DNA from 3 places in the Polaromonas sp. P1_A2 genome. Region 3 is predicted to be linked to each of the others. Evidence: predicted binding sites of a transcription regulator. Region 3 holds the regulator's gene; each other region holds the start of a gene.

Region 1 (4,446 bases), on a different contig from region 3:
ATGCGGCTCAGGAAATTGAAGCGGCCTAACATGAAGCCGACGGGGATGCCGACGACGGCCGCCATGCCGAAGCCCATGGCCACGCGCTTGAGCGAGGACAGCACGTTCCAGCCCACACCCTGGTCGTTGGGGCCTTTGCTGTAGAACGGGTCGCTGAAGATCTGCACCGCCTGGGCGAGGGTGTCCTTGGGAGACGGGATGCTGCCGCCCGTGCCCATGAACACCAGCTCCCAGACCAGCGCCAGCAGGCCCAGGCCCAGCAGCGGCGGCAGCACGGCCAGCCAGAGAAACGAGGCATCCCAGGGCGCGCGGGCCGGCGCGGTGGGAGCGGCCGCCTGCGCCGCGGCGGGAGTGGTGGTGGGGTGTGTCATGTTGTGGGGAGCCGCCAATGGGGCAGGGCCGGCATCCCTGGCTTTGGGTTTGTCGCCGCCGCGGGCCGCGGGCGCGGCCTCAAGCGGGTTGTGGAATACGGCACTGACCATGGCGTGACCTCTTTGCGTGGGGTGGAAGGTTCTGTGGATGAGGTGGGGCGGGGCGCGGGCTCAGGCCTGGAGCTTGAAGCTGTCGGCGTACTTTTTCGGGTCCTTGCCGTCCCAGACTGCGCCGTCCATCAGCTTGCTGCTGCGCATGACATCCTTGGGAACGCTGGCCTTGGCGGCGGTGGCGGCCTGTTTGTAGACATCGATCTGGTTGATCTTTTTGGCGATGCCCAGGTAGTCCGGGTGCTCCTTGATCAGGCCCCAGCGCTTGTGCTGCGTGAGGAACCACATGCCGTCGGAGAGGTAGGGGAAATTCACCGCGCCGTCGTTGTAGAACTTCATGTAGTTGGGGTCGTCCCAGGTCTTGCCCATGCCGTTCTGGTAGCGGCCCAGGATGCGCTGGTTGATCGCGTCGACGCTGGTGTTGACGTAGCTCTTGTCGGCCACGGTTTCGGCCATCTTGTTCTTGTTGGTGAGGCTGGCGTCAATCCACTTGCCGGCCTCGATGATGGCGGCGGTCACGGCGCGCGCCGTGTTGGGGTATTTCTGCACGAATTCCGCGGTGGTGCCCAGCACCTTTTCTGGGTGGTCCTTCCAGATGTCCTGGGTGGTCACGGCGGTCACGCCAATGCCGTCGATGATGGCGCGGTGGCCCCAGGGCTCGCCCACGCAGTAGCCGTCCATATTGCCCACGCGCATATTGGCCACCATTTGCGGCGGCGGCACGGTGATGACCTTGGCGTCCTTCATCGGATTGATGCCGTTGGCAGCCAGCCAGTAATAAAGCCACATGGCGTGCGTGCCGGTGGGGAAGGTCTGGGCAAAGGTGTATTCGCGCTTGTCGCTGGCCATCAGCTTGGCCAGGCCGGGGCCGTCCACCGCGCCCTTGTCGGCGAGCTTCTTGGACAGCGTGATGGCCTGGCCGTTGTTGTTGAGCGTCATCAGCACGGCCATGTCTTTCTTGGGGCCGGCCGTGCCCATGTGCACGCCGTAGACCAGGCCATAGAGCACGTGGGCGAAGTCCAGTTCGCCGTTGACCAGCTTGTCGCGCACGCCGGCCCAGCTGGCTTCCTTGGTCGGGATGATCTTGACGCCATACTTCTGGTCTATGCCCAGCACCGAGGCCATCACCACCGAGGCGCAATCGGTCAGGGGAATGAAGCCGATCTTGACTTCCTTTTTTTCCGGCGCGTCCGATCCCTGGGCGTACACGGCGGCGCGCAGGGCGGGGTTGATGCCCACGGCGCCCACGGCCGCGGCCTGCAGCACGGTGCGGCGTGTCAGCGAAGATTTCAGCAGTTCAGTCATGTGATCGGCTCCAGCTAAGTAAAAACAAAAGACAAAAACAAAAAAGGCGCTCGACCCGGGCAACACGTTGAACGTGATGCAGGGTGCGAACGCCTTTGTTCCTTGGGGCACCACACACTTCGTCGTTGAAGTGCTGTGCCGTATGGCCATCCTTGGCCAGTGCTTAGGGCATTGCAAAAGCTGTGCCAGGGGCGCCTAGCGTTGCCGAAAGCCTTGTTCTACAGAGTGGGGACGCCGGGGGAGCTCCCCTTTGTGCGCCCCCAGGTCGAGCGCCCTGAAGAGTCGCCGCGGGGCGGGGCGCCAGAACGGTGGGGCTTGTTGTCCGCACCTAATTTGTGCGCTGCACCAATTGAGGGTGGACTGCTCAGCCGGCGGATTAGCCCAGCAGGTCCAGGGCATCCAACATGCGCTGGGCCACTTCGCCCAGGCGCAGGCCCTTGTCCATGGCGGCCTTGCGCAGCTTTTCGTAGGCGGCCTGCTCGGACAGTCCCTGGCGCTGCATCAGCATGCCTTTGGCCCGGTCTATGACTTTTCGCTCGTGCAGCTCGGTTTTGGCGTGCGCCAGCTCTTTTCGCAGGCCTTGCTCATGCTCAAAGCGCGCCATGGCCACGTCCAGGATGGGGCGAATGCGGTCCGGCGAGAGCCCTGCCACCACGTAAGCCGATACGCCGGCCGCGACGGCATCCTTGACGTGGCTGGTGTCGTTGTCATTGGTGAACAGCACGATGGGCCGCCGCGCGTCCCGCGTCGCCATCACCACATGTTCCAGGGAGTCGCGCGCCTCGCTTTCGGCGTCCACGATGATCATGTCGGGCTGCAGCTGCGCCAGGCGCTCGTCCAGAAAGGTGTCGGCCGGCAGCACCGCGACGATGTTGTAACCGTTTTCCAGCAGGCCTATGCGCAGCTGGCGCGAGCGCTCGGCGAGCTCCCGCGCATGGGCGTCATCGGACACGGACTCCAGGAGGTCCGGTGCGATGATGACAAGGCGCAGGGATTGGGACGGTGTCATGGGGAAACTTGTGCAAGAACTGTGCCCCCACAGTCGTTCACTGCGTGTAACTCCTTGCCCCCCGAGGGGGCCGCCCGCCCTCCGGCCCGGCAAAGCCGGTTCCGGGGCTCATGCTGGGTTGAAGAGGGGCACAACCAGTGGGGGCCGCGGGACTGGCTTTGCCAGACCGCAGGCGCCGCCCCCTTGAGGGGGAAACAAGCTACACGCAGTGAGCCTGGACAGGGGGATCAATTTTTTGGGGGAACAAGCTACACGCAGTGAGCCTGGACGGGGGTGGGGACTTCCTCCAAACCTTACACTCGAAGGATGCGAGTCTTAGGTATCGAATCGAGTTGTGATGAAACCGGCGTGGCGCTGGTGGATGCCAGCGGCGCCGGCGTGCCGCGCCTGCTGTCGCATGCGCTGTACAGCCAGATTGCCATGCACCAGGCCTATGGCGGCGTGGTGCCCGAGCTGGCCAGCCGCGACCACATACGCCGTGTATTGCCCCTGACGCAGCAGGTGATGGCGGAGGCGGGTAGCAGCCTGGCGCAAGTGGATGTGGTGGCTTACACGCGCGGTCCCGGATTGGCCGGCGCACTTCTGGTGGGGGCCGGGGTGGCTTGCTCGCTGGCGGCGGCACTGGGCAAGCCGGCCATGGGGGTGCACCACCTGGAAGGCCATTTGCTCTCGCCCTTCCTGAGTGCCGACCCACCCGAGTTTCCTTTTGTGGCGCTGCTGGTGTCGGGCGGCCACACCCAGCTGATGCGGGTGGACCGGGTAGGCAGCTACGAGCTGCTCGGTGAAACCATTGACGATGCGGCCGGCGAGGCTTTCGACAAGTCGGCCAAGCTCATGGGCCTGCCTTATCCGGGCGGCCCGCACCTGTCGAAACTGGCCGAGGGGGGCGACGGCGCGGCTTTCAAGCTGCCGCGGCCCTTGCTGCACAGCGGCGATCTCGATTTTTCATTCGCCGGGCTGAAGACCGCGGTGCTGACGCAGGCCAAAAAACTGGGGCCCGACCTGGAAAGCCGCAAGGCCGACCTCGCGGCTGCCACGCAGGCGGCGATTGTGGAGGTGCTGGTCAAAAAATCACTGGCCGCGATGGCCCAAACCGAGCTCAAGCGCCTGGTGGTGGCCGGCGGTGTGGGCGCCAATGCGCTGCTGCGCAGCCAGCTCAATGCCGTGTGCAAACAACGCGGTATTCGCGTGCATTACCCCGAATTGCATTTGTGCACCGACAACGGCGCGATGATTGCGCTGGCGGCCGGCATGCGCCTGCAGGCGGGGCTGGAAACGCTTCAGCGCGGCTACACCTTTGACGTGAAGCCGCGCTGGGAATTGGCCCCCACGGTCGCTCGCTCCGCGTAGCTTCCTGCCCCCCGAGGGGGCCGCTGCGCCTGCGGCCCGGCAAAGCCGGTTCCGCGGCCCTGGCTGGCAGGGACGGATGCCCGGCTTGATTGGTGATTACTGGATGTCGAGATGGGTGACGTTGCTGACGGGGACTTTTTTGCCCAGCGTCAGGGTCAGCACGCCGTTCTCGAGCTTGGCCGAGCTGTTGGCGGTGTCGATTTCCAGCGGGAAGCGCCAGGCGGCTTTGACCTTGCGGGGTGCGTCATCCTTGCTGGCCACGCGGACCACGTCACCCTCGATGCCGATGTCCAGGTGCTC
Region 2 (4,446 bases), 1.1 Mb from region 3:
TGCTGCCGTGGTGGGACGTGCTGTTCGGCACCGCCAATTTTGAGCAGCGTTACGACCCCACGGGTGTTCGCGACCAGGTCGAGGCCAACCGCGATTACGGCAAGGGTTTCTGGTCGCAGCAGTGGATGGGCCTGAAGCGCCTTTTCGGTAAAGCCTGAGCCTGCAATCTGCCCGACGCCTGGTCGGGGTATCCTTGCTTTTATGAGCAAACTTCTTGATGCTTTCTGGCGTGCCGCGATGTACTGCCTGCATCCGCGGGTCATTGCGCTGTCGATCCTGCCGCTGGTGATCATGGGCGTACTTTCCCTGGCCTTGGCCCACTTCTTCTGGGACAGTGCGGCTGAAGCCATCCGCGTGCAACTCGGAAGTTTCGAGCTGGTGGGCACCATGACTCGCTGGCTGGAGGGCTTGGGCTTGAGCCAAATGCAGACCGTGCTGCCAAAGGTGCTGCTGCTGTTGTTGATTATTCCCGTCATCATCATTGTCTCGCTGCTGTTTGTGGCCATGCTGATGACGCCGGCCATGGTGTCGCTGGTGGCCGCGCGGCGCTTTCCGCAGCTCGAGCGCAAACTGGGCGGCTCCATGCTGGCCAGCCTGTTCTGGTCGCTGGGCTCGACACTGCTGGCGGTGGTTGCGCTGGTCGTGTCGATTCCGCTGTGGCTGATCCCGCCCTTGATCCTGGTGCTGCCGCCGCTGATCTGGGGCTGGCTGACCTACCGCGTGATGTCCTACGACGCCATGGTCGACCATGCGAGCAGCGAGGAGCGGCGGCAGATTTTCAAGGAACACCGCATGCCGCTGCTGGCCATAGGTGTGCTCAGCGGCTACCTGGGCGCCGCGCCCAGCCTGATCTGGGCTTCCGGCGCCATGTTCGTCGCCATGGCGCCCATCCTGGTGCCGGTGGCCATCTGGATCTACACCCTGGTGTTCGCCTTTTCCTCGCTCTGGTTTGCCCACTACACCTTGGCCGCGCTGGAGCAGCTTCGCAAACGAAACAATGCGCTGGCTCCCGACCCGCTGGTGCAGGCCGAGGTCGCAACAACGGCAGCTGAGCTGGCGCCTGAGGCCCTGCCCGGGCCGGCGCCTCGCTTCGGCTCGCTGGGCGGAAAGCCCGATTTACCCCTGCCTTGAACCCTTTACAACATGACCCCTCACTTCGGCCTGATCATCGTCGGCGATGAAATCCTCTCGGGCAAACGCGCCGACAAACACCTGCCCAAAACCATAGAGCTGCTGGGCGCGCGAGGCCTGCAATTGGCCTATGCCGACTATGTGGGTGACGACCCGGCGCGCATCACCGCCACGCTGGCGCGCGCTTTCGCGGCGGCCCGCGAAAGCGGCGACGTGGTGTTTTCCTGCGGCGGCATAGGCGCCACGCCCGACGACCACACCCGGCAGTGCGCGGCGAAGGCGCTGGGCGCCGAGCTGGCCCTGCATCCCACGGCCAAAACCCTGATCCTCGAACGCATGGCCGACGTGGCCAAAGAGCAGGGCACGCCCTATGAACCCGACCGCGACGACAACATCCATCGCCTGAACATGGGGGTGTTCCCGGTGGGCGCGGAGATCATTCCCAACCCCTACAACAAGATCCCCGGCTTTACCTGCCGCGCGGGGCAGGGGGCGGTCCACTTCGTGCCCGGGTTTCCGGTCATGGCCTGGCCGATGATCGAATGGGCGCTCGACACGCTGTATGCCCACCTGCACCAAAAGTCGCCTTACACCGAAAAATCGGTGATCATTTTTGGGTCCATGGAAGCCATGCTCACGCCGCTGATGCTCGCCATTGAGGCGGCGCATGCCGGCGTCAAGGTCTTCAGCCTGCCCAGCGTGGACCACCCCGAATACGGCCGCCATATCGAGCTGGGCGTCAAAGGCGCGCCCGAAGCCGTCAACCTGGCCTACCCGGCCATGCTGGCCGGGCTGCACAAATTCGACCTTAAATTCGGCCCTGAATTGGTGCGTTGAGTTTTTGCACTAAATCAGTGCATTTATGGCGATGCACTTAAATGGTGCTCGTGTTACCAGGCAGTGTTTTTTCTCTTTTCGGCTTCTGCGGGGCTGGAACCGAGGCCAGATGACGGCACAATCCGAGGCTTGGCAGGAAAGCGAACGGCCAATGGCTTTGGCACAAAAAGTGCATTCAATAGCCCGAAGACAATTTTTCAACCACCCATCCAGCACAGGAGATTTTGATGGCAAAGACCGTCGCAGACGTCATGAAAATGGTCAAGGAAAACGAAGTCAAGTTCGTTGACTTCCGTTTCACCGACACCCGGGGCAAAGAGCAGCACGTGACCGTGCCCGTGTCCCATTTTGACGAAGACAAATTCACGTCGGGCCATGCTTTCGACGGATCGTCCATCGCCGGTTGGAAGGGCATCGAGGCTTCGGACATGCAGCTCATGCCCGACCCGAACACCGCCAACATCGACCCCTTCTTCGAAGAAACCACGCTGTTCCTGCAGTGCGTCGTGGTCGAGCCCAGCGACGGCAAGGCCTATGACCGCGACCCGCGCTCCATCGCGCAGCGCGCCGAAGCCTACCTCAAGGCCTCCGGCCTGGGCGACACCGCCTACTTCGGTCCCGAACCCGAATTCTTCATCTTCGACGGCGTGCGCTGGAGCAACGAGCCCGGCAACGTCATGTTCGCCATCGACGAGTACGAAGCACCCTGGAACAGCGGCAAGCAGCTCGAAGGCGGCAACCGCGGCCACCGTCCCACCGTCAAGGGCGGCTACTTCCCCGTGCCCCCGGTCGACAGCACGCAGGACATGCGCGCCGAGATGGCCCTGATCCTCGAATCGCTGGGCATCCCTGTCGAGGTGTTCCACCACGAAGTGGCGGGCGCCGGCCAGAACGAAATCGGCACCAAGTTCAGCACGCTGGTCCAGCGCGCCGACTGGACGCAGGTCCTGAAGTACGTGGTCTGGAACGTGGCCAACGCCTACGGCAAGACCGCCACCTTCATGCCCAAGCCTTACGCCGGCGACAACGGCTCGGGCATGCACGTGCACCAGTCGATCTGGAAAGACGGCAAGAACCTGTTCGCCGGCGACGGCTACGCGGGCCTCTCCGACTTCGCGCTGCACTACATCGGCGGCATCATCAAGCACGCCCGCGCCCTGAACGCCATCACCAACCCCGGCACCAACAGCTACAAGCGCCTGGTGCCCGGCTTCGAAGCCCCGGTGAAGCTGGCTTACAGCTCGCGCAACCGCTCGGCCTCGATCCGCATTCCGTTCGTGGCGAACCCCAAGGGCCGCCGCATCGAGGCGCGTTTCCCCGATCCATCGGCCAACCCTTACCTGGCCTTCTCGGCCCTGATGATGGCCGGCCTGGACGGCGTGGAAAACAAGATCCATCCGGGCGAAGCCGCCACCAAGGACCTGTACCACCTGCCGCCGGAAGAGGACGCAAAAGTCCCAACCGTCTGCCACAGCCTGGACCAGGCGCTGGACTACCTGGACAAGGACCGCGGTTTCCTGACCAAGGGCGGTGTGTTCACCGACTCCATGCTCGACGCCTACATCGAGCTGAAGATGGGCGAAGTCACGCGTTTCCGCATGGCACCGCACCCGGTCGAGTACGACATGTACTACTCGCTGTAAGCAGCCAAGCCGCCTACTGTTTTTATTTACAGTCTGTGGCCAAAAAAGGACGGCATATGCCGTCCTTTTTTATTGCCCCCGGCACTTGTGGGTGTGCTGGCTTTGTGTTTTCCCCCCTTTGCCGCATACTGATAGACCGTCCTTGCCCTACCGGCATTGGGAGTTCTCCATGAAAAACACCTTTTTGCTTTCTGCCTTGTCCCTGCTGCTGGCCGGCGCGGGGAACCTCGCATGGGCGCAGCAGGTTTACCGCTGCGCCGGTGTCGGGGGCTCCACACCTGAATACATCAACAACGCCAAAGAGGCGCAGACGCGCAGCTGCAAGCTGGTCTCGGGCGGCAATGTCACGGTCGTGGCAAGCACGCCGGTGAGCACCACGCCCAAGCCCGCGGTCCGCGTGGCGGCTGCGGGCGGACCTCGCACCGATGGCAGTCCCGAGCAGCGTGCCCGCGACAGCGATTCGCGGGCCATCCTGGAAGCCGAGCTCAAGAAAGCCGAAGCCAAACTGGCCGAGCAGCAAAAAGAGTACAACAACGGCGAGCCCGAGAAGCAGGGCATTGAGGGCCGCAACTACCAGCGCTACCTGGACCGCGTGGCCGAACTCAAGGACAGCATCGCCCGTAACCAGAGCGACATTGCCGGCCTCAAGCGCGAGATATCCCGGCTCCCTTCGACCGCCGCTCCCGCCCTTAATTAAGCGCGCAAGGCCGGCTTCTGGGTGAAAATGGATGGCTTGAACAAGCCATCCATCCGCACCCCATCCTCCTCGGCCCCGGTTTCGGGGCTGCCCCGTTTCCAGGCCTTCGACCTGCTGGCCACGCTGGTGGCCGTCGTA
Region 3 (4,446 bases):
GTGACGGTGCGGCGCGTGCCGGTCGCCTTCCGCCCCGATTTCGAGCCCCAGCAGCGCCTTTTTTATGTGCTCGAGGCCATGGGCAAGGTCGAGGAACTCCACAAAAAGGTGTTTTACGCGATCCACGTGGAAAAGTTCGCGCTCAACACCGCCGACTCCATCGCCGCCTGGGCCGAAAAGCAAGGCCTGGACAAGGCCAAGTTCATCGAGATGTACAACTCCTTCACCGTCACCACCAAGGCCCGCAAGGCCACGCAGCTGCAGGACATCTACAAGGTCGACGGCGTGCCGGCGCTGGGCATTGCGGGGCGTTACTACACCTCGGCCACCCTGGCCCAAAGCATGGTCCGCGCGCTGCAGGTCACCGATTACCTGATCGCGCAGTCGCGCATCAAAAAGTAAGGCCGTAAGGCATCCGTCCAGGGCCGCAGCGGCCCACGCCGAAAAACCCGCCTCGTTCCAGGCGGGTTTTTTTATGCCCCTAATATTCACCCGTGCAAGCCATTCCCACAGCTTGCATGGCTACAATGGCCCAACCCAAAGCAGCAAGATTCGTGCCTTATGAAACACCCCCTTTATTTCCTCGTCCTGCCGGCCGCTTTGGCGCTGGGGGCGGCGTTTCCGGCCTGGGCCGAAAAAGCCGACCGGGACAAGCCCATGAACGCGGAGGCCGATGCCCTGCGTTATGACGACCTGAAGCAAACCAGCGTGTTCACCGGCAATGTGGTGATCACCAAGGGCACGACCATCGTGCGCGGCGCGCGGGTCGACGTGAGCCAGGACCCCGAGGGCTACCAGCAGGCGATCGCCATCGCGGCGCCCGGCAAGCTGGCCTTCTACCGCAAGAAACGCGACGGCGTCGACGAATACATCGAAGGCGAGGGCGAGCGCATCGAATACGACAGCCGCGCCGACCTGGTCAAATTCATCAAGCGCGCCGTGGTGCGCCGCTACAACGGCGCCACCCTGGTGGATGAAACCACGGGCGCCGTGATCGTCTACGACAACAACACCGACGTCTTCACCGTGGACGGCGGCGCGCAGAACAGCACCGCCGCCAACCCGAGCGGGCGCATACGCGCCATGCTGTCGCCGCGCGCCGCCGCATCGGCCCCGGGCGCCGCGCCCGCCCCCGCAGCCCCGCCCGCCGCCCTGCGCCCCAGCACCACGCTGGGCACCGAAAAGAAATAGAAAGAACCTGCACAGATGGATGTGGTGACTGACACTTCGGCGGCCAAGGCCGCAACCCCCAGCCGCCTGGTGGCGCAGGGGCTGCAAAAATCCTACGGCAGCCGCAAGGTCGTGCAGGACGTTTCGGTGGCCGTGCAAAAAGGCGAGGTCGTGGGCCTGCTGGGGCCCAACGGCGCCGGCAAGACGACCTCCTTCTACATGATCGTGGGCCTGGTGCGCGCCGACGCCGGCGAGATTTCCATCGACGGCCAGTCAGTCGAGCACATGCCGATTCACCTGCGCGCCCGCCTGGGCCTGAGTTACCTGCCGCAGGAAGCCTCGATTTTCCGCAAGCTCACGGTGGAAGAAAACGTGCGCGCCGTGCTTGAACTGCAGCTGGACGCGAACGGCAAGCCGCTGGGCCGCGCCGACATCGAGTCGCGGCTCGATGCCCTGCTGCAGGACCTGCGGGTGGACCATTTGCGCAATTCGCCGGCGCCGGCGCTGTCGGGCGGTGAACGCCGCCGCGTCGAGATCGCCCGCGCCCTGGCGACCCAGCCGCGCTTCATCCTGCTTGACGAACCCTTCGCTGGCATAGACCCGATCGCCGTGATCGAGATCCAGCGCATCATCGGCTTCCTGAAGTCGCGCGGCATCGGCGTGCTGATCACCGACCACAATGTGCGCGAAACGCTGGGCATCTGCGACCATGCCTACATCATCAGCGACGGCCACGTGCTGGCCCAGGGCACGCCGTCCGAGATCGTGAACAACGCCGATGTGCGCCGCGTCTATCTGGGCGAGCACTTCAAAATGTAAAGATGGCTCCCCCCCTTTGTCGCTCACTTCGTGTAGCTCCCTCCCCCCTCGAGGGGGCGGCGCCTGCGGCCTGGCAAAGCCAGATCCGCGGCCCCCGCTCGCACTTTTTCTGCGCTTCCTTCAAAGCTCCTTGACATGAAGCAGGGCCTCTCGCTCCGCGTCTCGCAGCATCTTGCGCTGACGCCCCAGCTGCAGCAGTCGATACGCCTGCTGCAGCTGTCCACGCTCGAGCTGAGCCAGGAAGTCGAGCAGATGCTCGACGAAAACCCGTTTCTCGAGGTGTCGGACGAAACCGCAGTGCGCGAGGAGTTCGGCCTGGAGCATGTCAACACGCCGGTCAGCCAGGACAGCCGCGAGTTTGAATCGGCCGCCGATGCAACGGCCGGCGGCGGCGCGGAAGACGCGGGCCTTTCAGCGGCCGGCGAGGCCGAGGTCAGCGCGGAACCCAAGCTCGAGGAAAGCTGGGAAGGCGACGGCACGGTGGAGACCACCCCCGACGACAGCGAATGGGGCAGCGATGCGCCTGCGCGCAAGAACAACAACGAGGAAAGCGAGGCCGAGGCCTCGGACCTCACGGGCGGCCATGAGTCGCTGCAAGACCATTTGCACCGCCAGTCGCTGGGCCTGCGCCTCTCAGAGGAAGACCGCGCGGCCCTGCATTTCCTGATCGAGTCGCTCAATGACGACGGTTACCTCGAAGACAGCCTGGCCTCGCTCGCGGCCGGCCTGGCCGGCGGCGACCTGGAACAGGCCGAGGACCTCGAGCAGCGTTTTGCCATGGCGCTCAAGCTGCTGCACCACATGGAGCCGGCCGGCGTGGGCGCGCGCAACCTGGCCGAATGCCTGGGCCTGCAGTTGCTCGACTGCAAGGACTGCGAGGAAACCCGCGCCGCCATTGCCGTGTGCAAGCATCCCATGGAGCTGCTGGCCAAACGCGACGTGAAGCGCCTGTCCTACCTGTGCGGGTTCACCGAAGCCGCCATCAAGGGCGCGATCGCCGTGATAGGCCGGCTGGACCCCAAACCCGGGCGCCGCTTCATCAACGTGGAACGCAACCTGATCGTGCCCGACGTCATCGTCGTGAAGTCGGGCCGGGGCTTCAAGGTCACGCTCAACGGCGACGTGATGCCGCGCCTGCGCGTGCACGACATCTACGCCAATGCCCTCAAGCAGCACAAGGGCCAGGACGGCCAGGCGCTGCAGCAACGCCTGCAGGAGGCGCGCTGGTTCATCAAGAACATCCAGCAGCGCTTTGACACCATACTGCGCGTGAGCAGCGCCATCGTCGAGCGGCAAAAGAGTTTCTTCACGCACGGCGAGCTCGCGATGCGCCCGCTGGTGCTGCGCGAAATCGCCGACGAACTGGGCCTGCACGAATCCACCATTTCACGCGTGACCACCGCCAAGTACATGGGCACGCCGTTCGGCACCTTTGAACTGAAGTATTTCTTCGGCTCCGCGCTGGGCACCGAAACCGGCGGCAACGCCTCGAGCACGGCGGTGCGCGCGCTGATCAAGCAGTTCGTCTCCTCCGAAAGCGCGAAAAAACCGCTCAGCGACAACCAGATTTCCGAGATGCTCAAGGAGCAGGGCATTGAATGTGCGCGCCGCACCGTGGCTAAATACCGTGAAGCCTTGCGCATCGCACCCGCAAATCTGCGTAAGTCTCTCTAAACCGCCTCATGAATCAACTCCAGTTATTTTTACCCTGCGCCGCGGGCGTCGAGGCCCTGCTGGCCGCCGAGGTGCAGCGCGTCACCGGCATCCAGGGCAAGGCCTGGCGCGCCGGCGTGCAATTGCAGGCCTCCTGGCGCGACGCGCTGCAGCTCAACCTGCACAGCCGCCTGGCGCAGCGTGTGCTCATCGAGCTGCAGCACAACCAGTACCGCGGCGAGCAGGACCTCTACAACGCCGCCGCCAACGTGGCCTGGGAGATCTGGTTCACGCCCAAACAGACCTTCAAGGTCGAGATCACCGCCCAGCACAGCCCGCTGACCAGCCTGAACTTCGCGGCGCTGAAGATCAAGGACGCGATCGCCGACCGCTTTCGCGCCAAGTTCGATGACGTGCGGCCCAGCGTCGACACGCGCTGGCCCGACGTGCGTGTCTATGTGCACCTGACGACGGACACCGTCACGATTTACATCGACACCTCGGGCGAGCCCCTCTTCAAGCGCGGCTGGCGCGAGGACAAGGGCGACGCGCCGCTGAAGGAAACCCTGGCCGCCGCGATGATTGCCGCCAGCGGCTGGGACCAGCTGTGCAAAACCGGTGTGCCGCTCTACGACCCCTGCTGCGGCTCGGGCACCATCGCCATCGAGGCCGCGCAGATCGCCTGCAACATCGCGCCCGGCATCAACCGGCGCTTTGCTTTCCAGAAGTATCTGCCCTTCCAGGGCCATGTGTGGGACGGCCTGCTGGACCAGGCCGAAGCCGCCATCACCGAGCCCACGGCAC

What was found. Region 3 encodes sigma-54, which starts transcription at its own class of promoters, with help from an activator protein. Its sites were predicted from a motif close to TGGCANGNAANCTGCTTT; they were not measured.
Region 1: a site for sigma-54 is predicted at 1,958-1,975, ahead of AC1D09_RS18970 (CmpA/NrtA family ABC transporter substrate-binding protein). Genes of this name have one in related genera too.
Region 2: a site for sigma-54 is predicted at 2,127-2,144, ahead of glnA (type I glutamate--ammonia ligase). Genes of this name have one in related genera too.

What each region holds. Positions count from the first base shown of each region.
Region 1 covers NZ_JBFTZI010000005.1:89,931-94,376, forward strand. Annotated here, with positions in the region: gene ntrB (nitrate ABC transporter permease) at 1-482, opposite strand, end outside; gene AC1D09_RS18970 (CmpA/NrtA family ABC transporter substrate-binding protein) at 543-1,787, opposite strand; gene AC1D09_RS18975 (ANTAR domain-containing response regulator) at 2,164-2,796, opposite strand; gene tsaD (tRNA (adenosine(37)-N6)-threonylcarbamoyltransferase complex transferase subunit TsaD) at 3,103-4,146, shown strand; gene AC1D09_RS18985 (Hsp20/alpha crystallin family protein) at 4,243-4,446, opposite strand, start outside.
Region 2 covers NZ_JBFTZI010000001.1:1,179,932-1,184,377, forward strand. Annotated here, with positions in the region: gene AC1D09_RS05605 (sterol desaturase family protein) at 1-158, shown strand, start outside; gene AC1D09_RS05610 (EI24 domain-containing protein) at 202-1,131, shown strand; gene AC1D09_RS05615 (competence/damage-inducible protein A) at 1,144-1,968, shown strand; gene glnA (type I glutamate--ammonia ligase) at 2,196-3,611, shown strand; gene AC1D09_RS05625 (hypothetical protein) at 3,781-4,308, shown strand; gene glnL (nitrogen regulation protein NR(II)) at 4,336-4,446, shown strand, end outside.
Region 3 covers NZ_JBFTZI010000001.1:32,480-36,925, reverse strand. Annotated here, with positions in the region: gene AC1D09_RS00165 (thiol:disulfide interchange protein DsbA/DsbL) at 1-402, shown strand, start outside; gene lptA (lipopolysaccharide transport periplasmic protein LptA) at 562-1,191, shown strand; gene lptB (LPS export ABC transporter ATP-binding protein) at 1,207-1,989, shown strand; gene AC1D09_RS00150 (RNA polymerase factor sigma-54) at 2,125-3,663, shown strand; gene AC1D09_RS00145 (THUMP domain-containing class I SAM-dependent RNA methyltransferase) at 3,672-4,446, shown strand, end outside.